2 regions of the Enterococcus dongliensis genome follow, and region 1 is predicted to be linked to the other one. Evidence: predicted binding sites of a transcription regulator. Region 1 holds the regulator's gene; the other holds the start of a gene.
The links. Region 1 encodes NrdR, which represses ribonucleotide reductase genes. Its sites were predicted from a motif close to ACACNATATATNGTGT; they were not measured.
Positions count from the first base shown of each region.

Region 1 (7,463 bases):
GGACCTTGGATAGTTCAAGTCCAAAATTTTATTAATAATTTTCCTCTCGGCTTTTGGGGAATCTGGATTGCTGAGATTGCGCTGGTCGTTTTTCTCGGACTCAAAGCTCAGAAAAATCCGACATTAGCAATTGGCGGTTTTATCGTTTATTCTGCGTTGAATGGTTTGACATTAGCCGTTACTTTAGCGATGTACGATCTAGGAACCGTCACTCAAGCATTTATTACAGCTTCAGCAACATTTCTAGTGATGTCATTGGTCGGATCATTTACAAAACGTGATCTTTCAGGGATCGGCCGAGCTGCTTTGAGCTGTTTGTTAGGAATCATTATTGCGATGCTGTTGAATGTTTTCTTGTTGCACAGTAGTGCGGTAGATTTCTTTATTTCGATCTTGATGGTAGTGATCATGTCAGGTATCACAGCATATGACAATCAAATGATCCGTAAGATTTATCTAGGAACAAATGGTGAAGCAGGAAATGGTGTCGCAGTCTTCATGGCATTGCAATTGTACTTAGATTTCATCAATTTGTTTATCTCATTCTTACGGATTTTTGGAAATAGCAAATAGAGACGAAGATTCGTCTCTTTTTTATTTTCAACAGGTACAATAATTTTGAAAAAAGCAGTGTCATTCTTTTCATTTCATTAAATACTTTGTTAAAATGAAGCGTGAAGCATCAGCGGTACAAACCCGCAATCTGTAATTAAAAATGGTCTTGAAAATAGGAATATCGACAATCAGCGAAGGCAAGCATCAGTATTCAATAATCTGATTTATGGAATAGTCGTAGACGCAAAAATAATTATTATGAATTAGGAGTCGTGGACATGAGTGAAAATAAATTATTATTAGTAGACGGAAACAGTGTAGCTTTCCGTGCTTTTTTTGCCCTGCATAATTCTTTGGAACGGTTTAAAAATAAAAATGGGCTCCATACCAATGCAATTTATGCTTTCAATAATATGTTTGAAAATGTCATGAAACGTGAAAAGCCTACACACGTATTGGTAGCTTTTGATGCAGGAAATACCACTTTTCGAACAGCGATGTATACAGAATACAAAGGCGGCCGCTCGAAAACTCCAGGTGAATTTCGCGAACAGATGCCGTATTTGCGTGAATTATTGGTGGGACTAGGTGTCAAACATTATGAGTTAGATAATTATGAAGCAGACGATATCATTGGTACATTAGCACATCGTGCAGCAAATGAAGGTTTTGAAGTAGTTGTTTTATCTGGGGATCGTGATTTGACGCAATTAACAACGGATAAGATCAAAGTAGATATCACAGTTAAAGGCGTTAGTGAAATCGAAACCTATACCCCTGAACATGTAGCTGAAAAATATGATGGATTGACACCAGCGCAGATTATCGATATGAAAGGACTTGCTGGAGACACTTCTGATAATTATCCAGGTGTGACTAAAGTGGGTGAAAAAACAGCAATCAAATTGTTGAAGCAATTCGGCAGTGTTGAAGGCATCTATGAAAATATCGATGAATTGAAAAAAAGTAAGATGAAAGAAAATTTGATCAATGATAAAGAGCAAGCCTTTCTTTCAAAAGAATTGGCAACGATTAAATTAGATGCACCGGTGGAGATTTCCATCGATGAATTAATTTATCAAGGAAAAGATTTAGATAAATTGATCCCTTTTTTCAAAGAAATGGATTTCAAAGGCTTTCTGAACAAATTGAATGTTGTTGAAGAGGAAGTCGAGTTAGAAGATATCAAATTTGAAGTTGTCACAGAATTTGATGAAACGATGTTTGAAGCAGATTCAGCGTTATATGTTGAAATGTTAGAAGAAAATTATCATTTAGCCGATATCGTAGGAGTAGCTTGGGGAACAAAAGAGAAGATTTATGTAACAAACGATGTGGCGTTATTTGACAATAATTTTTTCAAAAAATGGCTAGAGACAGCTAATGGCAAGAAAGTATATGACGCTAAACGTACTTATGTTGCCTTGAATCGATACAGTACGAAAACAGAAGGCATCAATTTTGATGTATTATTAGCAGCCTATCTGTTGGATACGACTGATAACAGCAATGATATCGCAGGTGTGGCGCAGTATTATGGGTATACAGAAATCCAAACAGATGAACAGATTTATGGAAAAGGAGCCAAAAAAGGACTGCCAGAAGAGGATGAGTTGTTGTTTGGCCATTTGGCACGTAAAATCAAAGCCATTCATTTTCTAAATGATAAATTAGAAAATGAGCTAGAAGAAAAAAAACAAGATAAACTATTTTATCAAATGGAATTGCCGCTTTCTCGTATTTTAGCTGAGATGGAAATTGCTGGAATCACAGTGAATGCTCAACGTCTTCAAGCAATGCGGGGAGAATTTTCAAAACGATTACAAGAAATCGAAGAAAAAATTTATCGAGAAGCTGGTGAAGAGTTTAATATCAATTCGCCTAAACAACTTGGCGTGATCTTATTTGAAAAAATGCAGCTGCCTGTTATCAAAAAGACAAAAACAGGCTACTCGACTGCTGTTGATGTGTTGGAGCAATTACGAGAACAGGCCCCAATTGCTGAATATATTTTGAACTATCGTCAGATTGCTAAGATTCAATCGACTTATGTAGAAGGCTTATTAAAGGTAATTCAAGGTGATAATAAGATTCATACACGCTACATCCAAACGTTGACTCAAACAGGCCGCTTGAGTTCAGTTGATCCTAATTTACAAAATATCCCGATTCGTTTAGAAGAAGGTCGAAAAATCCGTCAAGCCTTTATTCCACGAGCGGAAAACTGGTTGATTTATTCTTCAGATTATTCGCAAATCGAATTACGGGTTCTAGCCCATATTTCTGGCGATGAACATTTGAAACAGGCTTTCCATGACGGAATGGATATCCATACAAGTACCGCGATGCGTGTCTTCAATGTTTCTCAAGACGAAGTGACCCCTAATATGCGTCGAAACGCCAAGGCAGTAAATTTTGGAATCGTTTATGGAATTTCTGATTATGGTCTGTCACAAAATCTTGGAATCACGCGAAAAGCAGCACAAGAGTATATCGATACTTATTTTGAGAATTATCCAGATGTTAAACGCTACATGGAAGAAAGCGTACGTGAAGCAAAAGATAAAGGCTACACTGCAACATTGTACAATCGCCGTCGCTATTTACCAGACATCAATGCACGCAATTACAATCTTCGTTCGTTTGCAGAACGTACTGCGATCAATACACCGATCCAAGGAAGTGCTGCCGATATTTTGAAATTGGCAATGATCGAATTAGCCAAACGATTAAAAGAAGAAAAACTTCAAGCGACTATGTTGCTGCAAGTTCACGATGAACTGGTCTTTGAAGTACCAGAAAGTGAATTAGAACAACTAGACAAATTAGTCAAAGAAGTGATGGAAAATACTGTTCAATTAGACGTACCGCTAGTGACAGATAGCAGCTGGGGAAATACTTGGTATGAAGCAAAGTAAACTGAAGCTGGAGGAAATCCAGCTTTTTCTGCAAGTTTTGATAGAGAAAAAATCTTCATAAATTAGTTAGCAACTGTTAAGAATGTTGATCAAGTTAGGATGATAGAGATGCCGGAATTACCAGAAGTCGAGACAGTCAGAAAGGGATTGGTCTCATTAGTTAAAGGAAAAACCATCGCCAAAGTAAATGTTTATTGGCCTAGGATCATTGAATTTCCAGAAGTTGAAATTTTTCAGCAGCAATTGTTGGGAGAAACATTGGAAACTGTTGATCGCCGGGGAAAATACCTGATATTTCAGTTTACTCATTATGAAATGATTTCACATTTGCGAATGGAAGGAAAATATGAATATTTTGCTGAACCGACAGCGTTAGATAAACATAGTCATGTCCAATTTATTTTTTCAGATGGGACAGAATTGATCTATCGTGATGTGCGAAAATTTGGCCGAATGGCTTTGCTGAAAAAAGGAATGGCTAAAGAGTATAAAGGATTGTTGCAATTAGGTCCAGAACCAACGCCTGCTGATTTTGATCTAGCTGATTTTAAAACACAGCTTCAAAAATCTTCAACCATGATTAAGCCGTTGTTATTGAATCAAAAAGTCGTCGCGGGATTAGGAAATATTTATGCCGATGAAGTATTGTGGTTAGCTAAGATCCATCCCGAACAGCCAGCCAATACGTTGGATGCACAAACGATTGCTCGGTTGCGCGAAGCGATTATTGAAGTTATCACCAAAGCAAAAAAAGCAGGCGGGACGACGATCAGAACGTACTTGAATGCTTTAGGTGAAGCGGGGCATTTTCAACAAGAATTACATGTCTATGGACAAACTGGAGAACCTTGTGCTCGTTGTAAAACGCCAATCATTAAAATCAAAGTCGCACAAAGGGGAACCCATCTTTGTCCCCACTGTCAAAAACTAAAGAAGGTGTAAAGATGACTTTTGTCTTAGGAATAACTGGTGGAATCGCCAGCGGGAAAACGACAGTCGTTCGTTTTTTTAAAAAAGAAGGCTTTCCCGTAGTCGATGGAGATATCATCGCCCGTAAAGTGGTAGAACCTGAAACTGACGGATTGAAAGCTTTAGAAAAAAATTTTGGTCCAACTATCTTACAAAGCAATGGAAAATTAGACCGAAAAAAATTAGGCTCGATTATTTTTTTCGATGAAAAGAAGCGCCAATTAGTAGACGAAACCCTTGATCCATTTATTCGAGGAGAGATAAATAGACAGATCCAAGAAGCGAAAAAAAGTAATGACCTAGTGATCGTAGATATCCCATTATTATACGAGCGGCACTATGAAATGCTGATGGATAAAGTAGCGGTGGTCTATGTGAGCCCAGCAATTCAATTAAAACGCTTGATGGCAAGAAATGAATTGTCGGAAAAAGAGGCGTTGATGCGGATAAATAGTCAACTTTCTTTAGAAGAAAAGAAAAAAAGAGCAGATATCCTCTTTGACAATTGTGATTCAATAGAAACAACACATAAGCAAGTTTTGGATTGGTTGAAAGAAAATAAATTTGTTTCTTAATGAATTCAGCGTCGTAGCCTTACGACGCTTTTTTTAGCGAGCTGGTTATGGTAAACTCATGTTATATAAATAAGGAAGTTTTTTCTTTCAAAAATTTTTGTTTTTAAAAAATAATTCTATATAACAAAAGATATTTACGAATTACGTGAATAGAATCAAGCTTAAGAAAGAGCGGGTGAAATTATGCGTTGTCCAAAATGTAATCATAATAATTCTCGGGTAATCGACAGTCGCCAGACAGATGACGGACGAGCGATTCGCCGGCGTAGAGAATGTGAAAGCTGCGGGTTTCGTTTTACAACGTTTGAACGAATCGAAGCGACACCATTATTAGTGGTTAAACGAAACGGTGATCGTGAAGAATTCAGCCGCGATAAGATTTTGCGTGGCTTGATCCGTTCAGCTGAGAAACGTCCAGTAGCGATGGAACAAATGGAACAAATTGTCGATCATGTAGAAAATCGTGTTCGAAGCACCGGAGAAAATGAAGTCGCAACAAGCAAAATTGGTGAATTTGTAATGGAAGACTTAATGGATGTTGATGAGATTGCCTATATTCGCTTTGCGAGTGTTTATCGTCAGTTTAAAGACATGTCTGTCTTTTTAAAGGAACTACAAGAAATCGTTGATAAAGCAAAGACGACGGATGAAGAGTAGGAGGCATTTTTAGTGGCAGTAGAACTGAAACCCAGCACTTTTTACACGGTTTACGGTGAGCCGCAACTTGATCAAAGTCAACAGGATGCATTGCTATATTTATATCAACCAGTCATTGGTAGTACTGCTTCAAGTTTGTATTTAACTTTAGTAAGTGATATTACATTGGAAGGCAAAAGTCCTAGTCTGATGCATACAGATTTATTAGCAGCTATTGATATCGGTTTGATGAATCTAGTTAAAGCACGTGAGCGTCTTGAAGGTATTGGTTTATTAGAAAGTTATCAACAGACTGATCATGAGATTGGGCTGAGTTTGATTTATCAACTACGGTCACCATTAGTTCCAAGCAAATTTTTCCAAGATCCTTTAATGTCCTATCTATTATTAGATAAGATTGGAAAGGGCCGCTATGAACGACTGGTTGAGCGATTTAAACCAAAGACATTTGCTAAAGACACTATCAAAAATATCACCAAACGTTTTCGAGATGTTTATCGCTTAGATGAACAAGCGTTTAGTAGTCAAAGTGAGACGTTAGAAGATACTCAAGAAACTTTTACCACTAAAACAGACTTCGATTGGTCATTGTTTGCTCAACAAGTGAAACGCTTCAATTTGGTACTAAGCGTTGAAGAACGAGAAAAATTACAAACATTCCAAACACTCTACGGATTGAATGAATTAGATTTAGCAGAATATGTTGCAAAAGCTGCAGCTGGTGAAAAAAACGGTCTGAACTTTAAGTATTTACGGCAATTGATCAATAAAGAAAAACGACCCAATGTTTCAGTAAAAAAAGAAACAGCTTCAAAAGAAACTGCCGAAAGTACCGCAACATTTTCAGCACAAGAATTAGAAATCATCACTCAAAGTAAAAAAATCGCACCGGTAACTTTTTTACGAGCAATTAAACGGGAAAAGGGCGGCTTTGAAACCAATACAGAAGTCCGATTATTGGAAGATTTGATTGGTCGTAATTTACTGCCTAAAAGTGTGATCAATATTATCATTAATTATATTTTAGTAATCAAAGATCAGGCTGTAATCAATGCCAATTATTTACATGCAATTGCTAATGATTGGGCACAGAAAAAAATTACTACACCAGAAGGCGCGATCGCACATGTGCGTGAGAATAGTCAGCAGCTAGTTAAAACACAGACAAATCGGCCAACTTATCAAAAACGAGGGACTGTCCGTAAAGAGACGTTACCAGAACATATCAAACAGCCGCCAAAAGAAACGAGGTTGGCTCCTGAAAAAGAAGCCGAATTAAACCGCAAATTAGCACAATATTTAAGCAAAGAAGGTGACGATTAATGGAAGATGTCGGAAAAGAATTGAATCGCATCATAAAAAGTCGCGGAATCGATGGCCGCTACCGACAAATGATGGAAGAGATCTTAGCAGATGAGGATGTGCGCCAATTTATTGAAGAGCATAAAGAAAAATTGACGCAAGCAGACATCGAGAAATCTTTTGCAAAACTGTACGAATTTGTGCAAGAAAAGAAGAAATATCTAGCTTCCGATCCTACTATGATTGCGCCAGGTTATGAACCGCAGTTGAGCTTAAACTTTCATTTCATTGATGTCACGTACGTTCCAACAGATGAATTACTTCGCTTGAAACGAGAAGAAGAAATCCGTAATCGCGTGAATTCTTTAGATATGCCTAAAGATATTCGAAATGCTTCTATTCGGACATTTGATAACACATCTGGTCGGCTGGAAGCATTAGCTGCCTCATTGGATTTTATTGATCACTATGAAGAAGCCCCTAAACA
Region 1 covers NZ_JARPZC010000006.1:71,535-78,997, forward strand. The annotation lists gene P7D84_RS06415 (Bax inhibitor-1/YccA family protein) at 1-573, shown strand, start outside; gene polA (DNA polymerase I) at 834-3,473, shown strand; gene mutM (DNA-formamidopyrimidine glycosylase) at 3,582-4,415, shown strand; gene coaE (dephospho-CoA kinase) at 4,418-5,017, shown strand; gene nrdR (transcriptional regulator NrdR) at 5,201-5,674, shown strand; gene P7D84_RS06440 (DnaD domain protein) at 5,687-6,997, shown strand; gene dnaI (primosomal protein DnaI) at 6,997-7,463, shown strand, end outside.

Region 2 (7,463 bases), on a different contig from region 1:
TTACCAGTCTTGGCGGACTTGCGGTAACTAGTTTGAATGTTGTTCTTATTGTAATTTCAGGTATTATTTTAGTTGCAAATGAAGGCCACTTGGCTCAACCATTTGATCATATTTTACATTCGCCAAATCCTAGTTATCAAAGCCCAATCGGTTTGTTAGGTTTTGCGGTATTCGCAATCTTCGCTTACGGAGGTCTTGAAGCTGTTGGTGGGATGGTTGATAAAACACGCAACCCAGAAAAAACATTCCCTAAAGCGGTCGTGCTATCAGCATTAATTATTTCGATTGGTTATGCACTAGGGATCTTCTTGTGGGGTGTAAGTACAAACTGGCAAGATATTTTATCAGGCGATACAACAAACTTAGGGAACATCTCTTATGTAATGATGAACAATCTAGGGGTTGAATTTGGTAAAGGTATCGGACTTAGCCAAGCTGCTGCTATCAGCATGGGAAATTGGTTTGCTCGTTACACTGGTTTGGGAATGTTCTTAGCTTATAGCGGAGCCTTCTTCACATTGACGTATTCACCATTGAAAACATTGATTATGGGAACACCGAAGAAATTATGGCCGAAGAAATTTACTGTATTAAATGAAAATGGTATGCCAAGTTATGCAATGTGGGCACAATGTGCGATTGTTGTTGCAATCATCTTGATTGCTTCATTTGCGACACCAGATCCATCAGCGTTTTATAACATTTTAACCTTGATGGCAAATGTGTCGATGACATTGCCTTACTTGTTCTTGATCTACGCATTTCCTAAATTCAAGAAAAAAGAAGGTTTGGATCGTCCGTTTGAAGTATACAAATCACATGGCATGACACTGATTATCAGTATAGTAGTCTTCTTACTAGTATTGGGTGCAAATGTCTTCACAATTTTCCAACCAATCATTGAAGGCGCAGGCGTTCGTGATACACTTTGGATGATCGCAGGTCCAGTTGGATTTACGGTAGTAGGAATTATTCTTTACCAAAACTACGTACGTCGTTCAAAAGCTAAATAATCAATGAAGAAGTCTCAGTCAATGTTACTGAGGCTTCTTTTTTTAGAAAGCACCTTCATGCTCTTGACATCAACAACACAACATATCGTGTTGTTTTTTTACATATCATTAAAAACATACAAAATCTAGTCTTTACTTCAAAAAAATTAAGAGTAATATTTATCAAGGATTTGAAAGAAAAGTTTAGTGAGAAGGGATGGATGAAACGATGTTATTAGTAGCTGGCACGATTGGTGCAGGGAAAAGCAGTTTGACAGATATGTTGTCACAAGAAATGAATTCAAAACCATTTTACGAGAATGTCGATGATAATGAAGTACTGCCATTGTTTTACTCAAATCCAAAAAAATATACATTTTTATTGCAAATATTCTTTTTAAATAAACGTTTTTTGGCGATGAAAGATGCCTTAAAACAAGCAGATAATGTGCTGGATCGATCGATTTATGAGGACAGTCTTCTTTTCCATTTAAATGCCGATCTTGGCAGAGTGAGCGAGGCAGAAGTGATCCAATACGATAACTTATTAGATACGATGTTAAAGGAACTGGAGCTGGTCTCACCTAAAAAACGTCCAGATTTATTGGTACATATCAAAGTATCTTTTGATGTAATGTTGGAACGGATCGAAAAAAGAGGGCGTGATTATGAACAAGTTGCGCTGAATCCAGAATTGTTGGAGTACTACCGATTGGTTAATCAGCGGTATGAACAATGGTTTGATGCCTTTGATATTTGTCCTAAAATTCAAATTGATGGAGATCGTTATGATTTTGTCGCAGATCCTAAAGCTTCAGAAATAGTGATCAAAAAAATCAAAGAAGAGACCAATAAATTGAATCTGCAAATGCCTGGACAGGCGAGGTATTATTCAACAGGGTTAATCGAAAAAGGGATTTTTTAAACGAATCCTTTTTTTGTTTAAAAAAGAACGATTGTTTTCTAGAAGGAGTCACAGATGTTAAATTATTTCAACTTTTTGCTTCATCAATTAAAAGGATGGCCGCAACAAAATTATTATCTTTTTTTCTTTAGTTTAGGGTGCCAAGTCATGACGCTGGTCAATCAACCAATCGATATACTAAGTGTGATCACTTTCATCGGAACAACCCTCGGGGTACTATGTATTCTTTCAATTAATGCCGCTAAATCAGTTAATGGTGTTTTAGGGATTATTTCGGCAATTTGCTTTATTTACGTTGGTTATTCAGCTAAAAATTATTTGAGTATCGGGGAACAGATTGCTTATATGATTACATTGGATATTCCAGTATTATTAAGTAAAGAGTGGAATCATAATATGGCGTCAAAAATCCGTAAATTTACAGGTAAAAGTTGGTTCGTCGCAATTATCTGTACTATCATCGTCTATTTTGTTTCTGGTTATTTGATCCAAAGAGTTACGGATGATCCTCGTCCATGGATTGACGCAATCGCTTTTTCAATCAGTTTAAGTGCTGGAATCATCAGTTTTTTACGCTATAATAATCAATATTTTTGGTGGCTGGCTTCGGGGCTTGCTCAGATGGTTCTTTGGTATATTTCTTTTGCCCATGGTTCGGCTAGTTTAGCGATGTTTGTCAATAGTTCGGTCTATCTAATCAATGATGTTTTGGCATTCACCGTTTCGCCTTGGTACAATAAAAAAACTCGAAAGCAAATGCAACAGATGGAAGAAGAGTATTATTTGAGCCATCAGTAGAGAATTGACACTTGTTACAGTATCCAATCATATTGGATACTGTTTTTTTATTTATAGATCTAGGTGAAATCCATCGTACGAGCTATCATAAATAATAGAACGCATTTTATCTATATGAAATCAGTTGAATAAGTGATTGTTACAGCATCATTCATATTAATAAGGTTGATATTCATAGATTAATTAATAATTGAGAGAACTTTTCTGTTTATAGGAAAAATAACAGAATGATTGTTGATTGTTTGGTGAAAATTTAGACTAGAATTTCAAAACCATATCCACGGATATGTTCTTTTAAAAGTTCTAAATAATGTTGAGCCAAAGGGCTGAGTTCTAGTTGTTGTTGTTTGATCCAGCCTAATGTGATGACATCATTGTATTCTAACGGAATGGCTACGATCTTATCGTCATTCAATTCACTACTGATAATCCCGGAACTTATCGTGTATCCGTTAAGTCCGACCATTAAATTGAAAATCGTTGCGCGATCGCTGACTTTGATATTTTTTTTGCGATCCCAAGTACTCAAAATCTCTTCAGAAAAATAAAATGAATTCGTCTCTCCTTGTTCGTAAGACAAATAAGGATATCCTTCAAGATCAGCTAAAGTGATTTGTTTTTTAGCTACTAAAGGATTCGAACGACTGACAAAAACGTGTGGTTTTGCTTCAAATAGCGGGGTAAATTCAAGCCCTTTTTCTTTGAATAATTTTTTCATGACTTGTTGATTAAACGAATTTAAATACAAAACACCCACTTCACTTTTAAAAGTAGTCAAATCGTCAAAAATATTTTCTGTTTCCGTTTCACGTAAAGTAAAGTTGTATTCATCAGCATTTACGGTTCGCAATAATTCTACAAACGCATGGACCACAAAGGCATAATGCTGGGCAGAGACCGAAAAACTTTGTTTGCGAAGCGGTTTATTTTTGAATTTTTCTTCTAACAGATTGACTTGATCTAAAATTTGACGACAATAGATCAAAAATTCACGCCCTTCTGATGTAGGAATGATCCCTTGTTTGTTTCGTACGAGCAGTTGAACATTCATTTCATTTTCTAACTCTTTCAAGGCGTTAGAAAGACTGGGTTGAGTGAGATATAACGCTTTGGCAGCTTCATTGATGGATCCTTTTTCGATAATTTTTTCAAAATAAATCAGTTGTTGTAAACGCATCGTTTCACCTCTATTTTTTATGAGTATAACGGATGTTATAGCTGTTGGCTATAACTAGTTATTACTTTTTTCAGTTATTCAAGTAAAAAGAAGCATGATAATGTGTACCGTACACAGCTGAAGGAGGAAATTATATGAAAACAGCGATTATTGGATTTCCCAGAATTGGAGAAAATCGGGAATTAAAATTTGCAACTGAAAAATACTTTAGAAATGAATTAACGATTGACGAATTGGAAGATTTTTCAAAGGAGTTACGGAAGAAACATTGGCAATTGATTAAAAATAGTGGAGTCGAAGGAATTCCTAGTAATGACTTCTCTTTTTATGATACGACACTCGATACAGCTTGTTTGCTAAATATCATCCCCAAAGAACTAACTGAGTTGAGTTTATCTGAAAGTGAAAAATACTTTGCTTTGGCTCGGGGCTATCAAGGAGAAAAAGGGGATATCAAAGCACGTCCCATGAAGAAATGGTTTAATACTAATTATCACTATATCGTGCCGAAATTTGAAAAAGATACAACGATTTCTGTGACTGGTGACAAAATTTTCAAAGAATACCAAGAAGCAAAGAACCTGGGGATAGATACCCGTCCAGTAATCGTTGGACCATTTACATTATTACAATTGAGTGAATTTGCTCCTGAAGTTGATCGGGGAAATATCGTTGTGGAATTAACAACTGCATATAAAGAAATTATCCAACGCCTTAGTGATCTGGGGGCTGAATGGCTCCAAATAGATGAACCAAGCTTAGTAAAAGATGTGACGGCTGCAGAATTACAAGAATTTCAAGCAATCTATCAAGAATTATTAGCAGATGCTAAAATTAAAGTCTTGTTACAAACTTATTTTGGGGATATTCGTGATGCCTATGAGACAGTAATCAAGTTACCTTTTGCTGGGATAGGATTGGATTTTATCGAAGGCCGCAAAACAGTAGAATTACTTAAACAAGGATTTCCTCAAGACAAAGTATTGTTTGCCGGAGTGGTGAATGGAAAAAACATTTGGCGAAACAATTACCAACAAACAGTCGATGTATTAACCCAAATCAATCAGGAAAATCTTGTACTAACAACTTCTTGTTCACTACTTCATGTACCATTTACAACTGAGAACGAAGATTTTTCTAATGAAATCAAACAACATTTTGCTTTTGCCAAAGAGAAGCTGACGGAACTAGTGGATTTAGCAGATATTCTAGCTGGAGCAGAAGAGGCATTAAAGACTAATCAAAAATTATTCGCAGATAATCGTTTTATCGAAAACAAAGTAGTACAAGAAAAAATCAAAGCATTGGCAGCAGAAGACTATGTGCGAAAACCAGATTTTGAAGAACGAAAAGAGTTACAAAAAGATGCCTTTGATTTTCCGATATTACCAACGACAACGATTGGTTCGTTTCCTCAAACAAGAGAAGTTAAGCTGACTCGAGCAAAGTATAAACGTCATGAAATCAGTGAAGAAGTCTATGATCAATTTATTGCTCAGCAGATTAATGAATGGCTCAAATGGCAAGAAGAAATCGGCTTAGATGTCTTAGTTCATGGTGAGTTTGAACGAAACGACATGGTAGAGTACTTTGGACAAAACTTGTCAGGCTATTTATTTAGTAAAAATGGTTGGGTCCAATCTTATGGTACACGCGGAGTCAAACCACCAATTATTTGGGGAGATGTTGCTCGTGAAAAGCCGATCACCGTTAAATGGTCATCTTATGCTCAAAATCAAACAGAAAAAATTGTGAAGGGTATGCTGACAGGGCCAGTGACTATATTAAACTGGTCATTCCCGCGAGAAGACATCAGCTTAAAAGATTCAACCTTGCAAATTGCTTTAGCCATTCAAGAAGAGGTACTTGATTTAGAAAAAAATGGGGTGCGAGTGATCCAAATTGATGAGGCTGCATTGAGAGAGAAATTACCGCTAAGAAAAACAGATTGGTACTCGGAATATTTAGACTGGTCAATTCCAGCCTTTCGTTTAGTACACAGTAAAGTACAAGCAACGACCCAGATTCATACGCATATGTGCTATAGCGAATTTACCGATATTATCCCAGCCATCGATCAAATGGATGCAGATGTGATTTCTTTTGAAGCTTCGCGTTCAAATCTAGCTATTTTAGATGAATTGAAACGCCAACATTTCAAAACAGCGGTTGGACCAGGTGTTTATGATATCCACTCACCACGAATCCCAGCAGTTGATGAAATCAAACAGACGATTGGTAAAATCTTAGCTAAAGTACCCTTAGAAAAAGTTTGGATCAATCCCGATTGCGGGTTAAAGACACGGGGGATTCCTGAAACGACTGCTAGTTTAACGAATATGACAGAAGCGGTGAAACAAATCAGAGAGGAACTGTAGCCTATGTCCAGTACACTATCATTTGAAGTCTTTCCGCCAAATACTCAAATTGGTGCGAATAAACTGTTTGAAACATTGAAAGAATTGCAGCAACTGCAGCCTGATTTTATCAGTGTTACTTGCAGCAACAATCGTCAGACAATCGCAGAGACGACACTAAAAGTAGCGGACTACATTCACAATGAATTAAAGGTTCAGACAATTGCTCATTTACCGGCAGTCTATTTAAATCAAGCACAGGCTGATGAATTGGTTAAACAGTTAGACAAGTTGGGGATTGATCGAATCTTAGCCTTACGAGGAGATATTATTCCAGAATTACCGCCAGAAAATGATTTTCATTATGCAAGTGATTTAGTAGATTATGTAAAAAAAGAAGCTCCGCATTTTCACATCAGCGGAGCTTGTTATCCAGAGGTACATCCAGAGTCAGTAAGCAGAGTCGCCGACATACAAAATTTGAAGAAAAAAGTTTCTGTCGGTTGTGAACAGCTGATCACCCAGCTGTTCTTTGACAATGAGTTGTTTTATCATTTTCAAGAATCTTGTTACCTAGCAGATATTAAAGTTCCGATCCTTGCAGGAATTATGCCAATAGTTAACCGCAATCAAGCCTTGCGTCTGATTAAGACGACGCAAACTAAATTGCCGCGCAAGTTTCTAGCTATTTTAGAAAAATACGAACATGATCCAACATCCTTAAAAGAAGCTGGTTTGGCCTATGCAGTCGATCAAATCATTGATCTATCAACACAAGATGTTGCTGGTATCCATCTTTATACGATGAATAATGCCGAAGTGGCAAAACATATTTATCATAATACTAAAAATGTCTTACATGGGCAGATTAAAGCGGGATAATTTTTTATTATTTGACATAAATGATAAAATGATTATAATTACATTAACGTTAATATTGAAACAGTGATGAGAAGAGTAATTGACGGAACTAGTTACAGAGACCCTGGTTGGTGAGAAAGGGGACAAAGCAAACTCAATGAAGATGAACTCTGAGTTCTCTTGCGGGTTAACGCTCGTTAGACGGCAGCGACCGTTATCTCGCCGAGCTTCAATTGGAGCTGTCGAGGTATTTTTAGATACGAATTTGGGTGGTAACACGGTTCAAACCGTCCCTTTGTCAAGTTGACAAAGGGACGGTTTTTTTATTCTAAAAAGGGGTGAGTAGTATGGAA
Region 2 covers NZ_JARPZC010000017.1:30,852-38,314, forward strand. The annotation lists gene yjeM (glutamate/gamma-aminobutyrate family transporter YjeM) at 1-1,013, shown strand, start outside; gene P7D84_RS11515 (deoxynucleoside kinase) at 1,210-1,917, shown strand; gene pnuC (nicotinamide riboside transporter PnuC) at 1,972-2,715, shown strand; gene P7D84_RS11525 (LysR family transcriptional regulator) at 2,969-3,892, opposite strand; gene metE (5-methyltetrahydropteroyltriglutamate--homocysteine S-methyltransferase) at 4,027-6,270, shown strand; gene metF (methylenetetrahydrofolate reductase [NAD(P)H]) at 6,274-7,131, shown strand; gene P7D84_RS11540 (MalY/PatB family protein) at 7,458-7,463, shown strand, end outside.
Region 2: the regulator NrdR is predicted to act here: its motif matches at 1,089-1,104, upstream of P7D84_RS11515 (deoxynucleoside kinase).